DNA from 2 places in the Vibrio sp. TH_r3 genome. Region 2 is predicted to be linked to the other one. Evidence: riboswitches for the same ligand, from Rfam matches in the RefSeq annotation. Region 2 holds a riboswitch; the other holds the start of a gene.
What was found. A riboswitch is a leader RNA that binds a small molecule or an ion and turns the genes downstream of it on or off. The one in region 2 is predicted to bind thiamine pyrophosphate.
Positions count from the first base shown of each region.

Region 1: another riboswitch for thiamine pyrophosphate. It lies ahead of thiB (thiamine ABC transporter substrate binding subunit); the one in region 2 lies ahead of thiD (bifunctional hydroxymethylpyrimidine kinase/phosphomethylpyrimidine kinase).

Region 1 is NZ_JAWMPW010000020.1:17,074-20,493, forward strand. Features, by position in the region: gene thiP (thiamine/thiamine pyrophosphate ABC transporter permease ThiP) at 1-406, opposite strand, end outside; gene thiB (thiamine ABC transporter substrate binding subunit) at 411-1,394, opposite strand; TPP riboswitch at 1,443-1,573, opposite strand; gene R3X26_RS14615 (flavin prenyltransferase UbiX) at 1,667-2,284, opposite strand; gene mpl (UDP-N-acetylmuramate:L-alanyl-gamma-D-glutamyl-meso-diaminopimelate ligase) at 2,359-3,420, opposite strand, start outside.
Region 2 is NZ_JAWMPW010000009.1:94,926-98,345, reverse strand. Features, by position in the region: gene metN (methionine ABC transporter ATP-binding protein MetN) at 1-111, shown strand, start outside; gene R3X26_RS10230 (methionine ABC transporter permease) at 101-778, shown strand; gene metQ (methionine ABC transporter substrate-binding lipoprotein MetQ) at 809-1,618, shown strand; TPP riboswitch at 1,852-1,962, shown strand; gene thiD (bifunctional hydroxymethylpyrimidine kinase/phosphomethylpyrimidine kinase) at 2,047-2,919, shown strand; gene R3X26_RS10215 (ABC transporter ATP-binding protein) at 2,912-3,420, shown strand, end outside.

The DNA.
Region 1 (3,420 bases), on a different contig from region 2:
GTAAAATACCGTTTAATCCATAAATTGAGAAAGGTAATTCGTTGTCAAACCAATCAAACAGCTTGGCTAATAATCCATTATTGCCATAAATAGCTAGTAGACCAAAAACACCAACTAATACTGGTAAAACCAAGGTACAAGAAAATAATTTAAGCAACAGTGATTTACCCATAAACTGTCGTCGTGACAGAGCATGAGCAACAGGAATAGCTAACCCGACACTGAACACGGTCGACAATAACGCTTGATAAAAACTAAACTTGGTTACATGTAGATAGTAAGGATCAGAGACAATTTGACTTAGATTGAGATTAGGAGCGTAGGAGATTAACGCTCCTAACGCCGAAAGCACAAATAAAGCAATACATACCGCAATAATCAGTCCTAATTTCGGCGCTTGGTTCATAGGGTTATTTCACTAACGCAGACTGCCATTCACGGATCCATGTTTTACGCATTTTTGCCACTTCATCGGGAGTATAAGACAAAGATTGTTGTGGGGTAGTAAGAGTTTCAAACCCTTCTGGTAAGGAGACATTCGTAACAGGGTACATCCAGTTTCCTGTTGGCATTACCGTTTGGAATTCATCACTTAAAATGAAATTCATAAACTGATCGGCCAGTTTAGGGTGACGAGAACTTTTCACTTTAGCTGCGACTTCCGTTTGCATGTAGTGTCCTTCACTAAAGTTAGCGGCAGCATATTTATCGTCATTTTCTGCAATCAAGTGATAGGCAGGTGATGTGGTATAAGACAAGACTAAATCCGATTCTCCCTCTAAAAACATAGAGTAAGCTTCTGACCAACCTTTAGTGACTGTAACCGTCTTTTTAGCCAGTAAACTCCATGCTTCGCTAGATTCATCTCCATATACGGATTTCATCCATAACATTAAACCTTGGCCCGGAGTCGATGTTCGCGGATCTTGATAAATAACCTTCAAGTCATCACGTTTTTCAACCAATTCTTTTAGGCTGGTTGGTGGATTTTTTAAGGTTTCTTTGTTGTAGACAAAAGCAAAGTAACCAAAATCGAAAGGAACAAAGGTATTATCAGACCAACCATTAGGTAAAATAGTTGCAGAGGTATCAACACGGTGTTCAGCTAACAACCCAGTACTTTTTGCTTCAGCCATCAAGTTAGTATCTAAACCTAAAATAACATCTGCTTTGCTATTAGTGTCTTCTAAGCGAAGACGATTTAAAATTGAAACACCATCATCTAAGGCAATAAACTCTAAATCACAGTCACACTGTACTTCAAACGCTTTTTCGATTTTAGGCCCTGGCCCCCAATCGGAAGCAAACGAATCGTAAGTATAAACGGTTAATTTATCAGCGGCGAAAGTAGAAAATGAAAGGGTTATTGCTAAAGTTGAAATTGTGTATTTCACTGGGCGCTCTCCATGTCTATGAGCGGCACAGGGTTGAGGGAGGATGTCGATAAATCCTAGCTCAATTCCTACGCCAGTATTATCTGGTTCAGGTGTACGGGTTCTAAGAAAACTTAATCTCAGCCCAATAGTTTTTGATTGAAGAAAGCCAATAACTATGAGCACCCCGATGAGTCGGTAGTGATTGTAACCGCAAAGCCAAAAGTTTGCTAGCAAGCAAAAAACGACAAAAAAAGTAAAATAAAACCTACAAAATTCAATGGATCATTTACTTATCGATTATCGTATCCCCAACGCGCAACCAATTTTTGCTCTATTTCAAGATGGTCTAATATTCTTGCTACCATAAAATCAACCAGATCATCAATGCTGGTTGGTTGATGATAAAAGCCCGGTGCAGCGGGCATAATGGTCACACCCATTTGGGATAATTTATGCATATTACCTAAATGTAGAGTAGAGAATGGCGTCTCTCTGACAACCAATAAAAGCTGACCTCGCTCTTTCATAACAACATCGGCAGCTCGTTCAATTAAGTTATCCGACATACCATGAGCTATTGCTGCCACCGTACCGACAGAGCAAGGACAAACAATCATTTTCTTAGGCGCTGCACTTCCTGACGCAACAGGAGAAAACCAATCTTCTTTACCGCATACTACTAATAATTCTGGTTTACATTTTAAATGCTTCACCAATGCTTGTTTTGCAGCATCTGGACCACTAGGTAACTTTAAACCATGCTCTGTCGCTAATACCACTCGAGCTGCGGATGAAATTAGCAAGTACACGGTATAATCAGCTGCGAGTAAACATTCTAGTAGGCGCAACCCATATGGAGCACCGGACGCACCAGTAAATGCCAATGTAATTGTTTTTTTTGTACTCATGAACATTCTCTATTTATTTTCATCACATTATTCACGACGCAAAATTATTATAAACGTCATACAGTTAATAAGGCTTATTGCATTAATGTTAAACCATTTATGATTTTATCGTGTATACCTTCAAACCCACCGTTACTCATGACCACAATTTGATCCCCGTGTGAGGCTTCCTTAAGAATCTCAGACACAAACAAATCAATGTCATCACTAACAAAACTCTTCTGTGGTGCGTTATTTGATTGGTTATCTTGTAAACACAACTTAGCAACATCCTCTACTGACCAATCTATATTCTTAGGCTGAAATAAATACACCGAATCGGCCAATGATAATGAATCAGCTAATGTCGCTTTATGAACGCCCATTTTCATCGTCGCCGATCTTGGTTCTAAAACGGCGATGATTTTTTTATCTCCCACTTTATTACGCAAGCCATCTAAGGTTAATCTTATCGCAGTAGGATGATGAGCAAAGTCGTCATACAGTGTTACCCCTGCTATTTCACCTTTTAATTCTAACCGTCTTTTGGTATTGATAAATCGAGACAAGGATTCACAAGCTAAATCAACCGTTACGCCCACATGTCTTGCTGCTGAAATCGCCATTAATGCATTATTTACATTATGATCACCCACCAAATCCCAACTCACCGTACCAGCTAATTTATTATGTAAAAACACATCAAATGCACTGCCATCTTTATTGGTTTTTTCTACCGACCAATCACAAGACTGGTCACCAATGAACTCTTGTTCACTCCAACAGCCACGTTGTAAAACATCTTGCACCGCATTATCAAATTTAGGTGAAAAAATACGTCCATTGCTAGGTACAGTACGAACTAAATGATGGAATTGTTTTTTAATGGCTTCAAGATCATCAAAAATGTCCGCATGATCAAATTCAAGATTATTGAGCACTAACGTTCTTGGATGATAATGAACAAACTTAGAACGCTTATCAAAAAAAGCACTGTCGTATTCATCAGCTTCGACAACAAAAAAGGGGCTGTTGCCAAGACGGGCAGAAACACCAAAGTTTCCTAACACGCCACCGACTAAAAAGCCCGGTTCATAACCACAATCTTCTAAAATCCATGTCAACATACTTGAGGTTGTGGTTTTACCATGCGTTCC
Region 2 (3,420 bases):
TTCGGCATGATGGTGGCCGAGTTTTATGGCTCAGAAGAAAACGATAATGCGGCAATCGAATTTTTGAAAGAACACAAAGTAAAAGTAGAGGTACTTGGTTATGTCCTTTGATTTAATTGCACAATGGTTAAGTCTCAATAGTAATCTACTCATTGGAGCCACATGGGACACACTCTATATGGTCGCTGTTTCTGGTGTCGTTGGGTTCGCTATTGGTATTCCACTCGGCGTTATTCTACATATCAGTAAAAAAGGCGGTTTGGCTGAGAATACCAAGTTAAATTCAGCTCTTGGTGCTATCGTCAACATTGGTCGCTCTGTGCCGTTTTTAGTTCTAATGGTTGCAATTATTCCTGTCACGAAAATATTAGTAGGTACGTTTATCGGCACTACAGCCGCTATTGTTCCATTAACTATTGGTGCTATTCCTTTTGTTGCTCGCCTTATTGAAGGTGCTCTGCTTGAAGTACCGAGTGGCTTAGTAGAAGCCGCACAATCAATGGGGGCAACGCCAACCCAAATCATTACTAAAGTACTGCTTCCAGAAGCACTACCAACCATCGTGAATTCGGTCACTATTACATTGGTCACATTGGTAAGTTATTCTGCCATGGCAGGCACTGTTGGCGGTGGCGGGCTAGGTGATGTTGCCATCCGCTACGGGTTTCATCGCTATGACGTGGTGATCATGGCTGTCACTGTTGTAATGCTAATTGTACTGGTCCAAATCATTCAATCCATTGGCGACGCTGTTGTTAGCCGAGTAGATCATAGATAATAAAAATCATAATATTGTAGGAGATGTAACATGAAATTTAGTCTAAAAAATATCCTTATTGCCGCGACGGCAGCATCAACACTTGTCCTTGCTGGCTGTGGTGATAATGAAGTCGATGCTAACAAAATCAAAATTGGTGTAATAGCTGGTGCGGAAGCTCAAGTTGCCGAAGTTGCAGCAAAAGTAGCCAAAGAAAAATATGACCTTGACGTTGAACTTGTTACGTTTACCGATTATGTCACGCCAAACGCTGCATTAGACGATGGTTCTGTAGACATTAATGCCTTCCAACACAAGCCATATCTTGATCAACAAATTGCTGATCGTGATTACAAATTAGCAATAGCGGGTAACTCTTTTGTTTATCCAATTGCTGGCTATTCAAAACAAGTGACTTCTGTTGAACAAATTACCGATGGTGCACGTATTGCAGTACCAAATGACCCAACAAACCTCGGCCGTTCTCTACTATTACTAGAACAACAAGGCTTACTTAAACTGCGTGCAGATGTCGGTCTTTCAGGTACGGTTCGTGATATCGTAGAAAACCCTAAAAACATTACTATTGTCGAACTTGATGCCGCTCAATTACCGCGCTCACTAGATGATGTAACGCTCTCTATCATCAATACAACTTATGCAAGCAGCATCGATCTTACTCCAGAAAAAGACGGCATTTTTGTTGAAGACAAAGAGTCTCCATACGTTAACCTAATCGTCGCTCGTACTGACAATGTTGAATCTGAAAAAGTGAAAAACTTTGTTAAAGCATACCAAACTGACGAAGTATTCAACGCAGCCTCAGAAATCTTCAAAGGTGGCGTAGTAAAAGGCTGGTAAGGTTTATTATTAACGACATAGTTGTTTAATAAACTTAAACGACACGCTAACTAAGCAACACCACTCCAAAGCCGGATGAGTAAAATCATCCGGCTTTGGTATTTTTAATATTCCTTAACTATTCACCATTTCATAACCAATACCATTCAATTTCCCCGACCATTTTTTATATCAATTTTAACTTCTTTGACTTAAGGCATTGTTTTGTTACACTCTGGCGGCAAATAAAATTTAGATATTAGTCGGGGAGCTAACGGCCATAGGCCTAAGCTGAGACCATTTCGATGGGACCCGTTGAACCTGATGCAGTTAACACTGCCGTAGGGAACTAGTAGCCATACCGAAATGTTATGCTGGTATTTTCTGCTCGCATACCCACCTTCCGTTAGCGGCTGTTATTCCTATACGTGCAAGTTTAGGAATCCTATATGACAGCGAAAAATACAACGCCTATTGTTTTGACGATTGCCGGTTCAGATAGTGGCGGTGGTGCCGGTATTCAAGCAGATATCAAAGCTATTTCTGCGACTGGTAGCTATGCGTGTTCAGTTATCACTGCTCTGACCGCCCAAAATACCCAAGGCGTAAGTGGTATTTATCCGATTGATCCAGAATTTGTCGCTCAGCAACTCGATGCTGTATTTACCGATCTCAATATTCAAGCAGTAAAAATCGGCATGTTAAGTGACGTAAACGTCATCAAAACAGTGGTTACAAAACTCAAACAGTATCAACCTAAATTTTTGATTGTCGATCCGGTAATGGTGGCAACTAGTGGTGATTTATTATTAAAAAAATCAGCAATTAGCACGCTTAAATCACAATTACTTCCTTTGGCGAATATCATTACCCCTAACCTTCCAGAAGCCGCAGCCTTAACTGGAGAAGCCGTTCCCACCACAGAGCAACAAATGAATGCGCTTATCGATAAACTCAGAGCATTAAATACTGACACGGTTTTACTTAAAGGTGGCCATTTAACCAACAGCAAAAACAGCACCGATCTGTTGATCAGTAGTGATACCGTCACGGCCATCCCTGCTACAAGAATACCAACCAACAATACTCATGGTACCGGCTGCACTTTATCTTCTGCTATCGCGAGCTATCTAGCACAAGGTAACGAGCTACTGCATGCTGTAACACTAGCTAAGCATTACATAACTCAAGCAATCTTACATGCTGATAATTTACACATTGGCCAGGGTCATGGGCCTGTAGACCATTTTTTCTCGAAACACATTACGTCATCTTCGCAACAAATAACATCTGCCTTGCTACAAGGAGAGCAAAATGGATGACAACACACTCATCAACTTATCCAACATAAGCCTAAATTATAAAAATGAACAACAGCTTGTTTTTTCTGAATTGAATATGCCCATTACACAAAACCAATGGACTTGCATTTTAGGAAAAAGTGGCTGTGGCAAAACATCTTTACTGCGTTTTTTAGCAGGATTACTAGATGACCAGATTAATTGGTCCGGCACTATGCACACCAACCTTTCAGGCCATATAAGCCAACATGTCGCTTATATGGCGCAACAAGATTTGCTATTACCTTGGCTTAATGTTGTCGATAATGTCTGCCTTAGTTTTCAATTTGCTAATAGACAACTTAGCCAATCAACCAAACAAAAAGCCATCAAACTGATCGAACAAGTCGGTTTACTTGATCATATTCATCAATTTCCTGATCAACTTTCCGGTGGAATGCGTCAACGCGTTGCGCTAGCAAGAACACTCATGCAAGACAAACCATTAGTTTTAATGGACGAGCCCTTTTCAGCATTAGATGC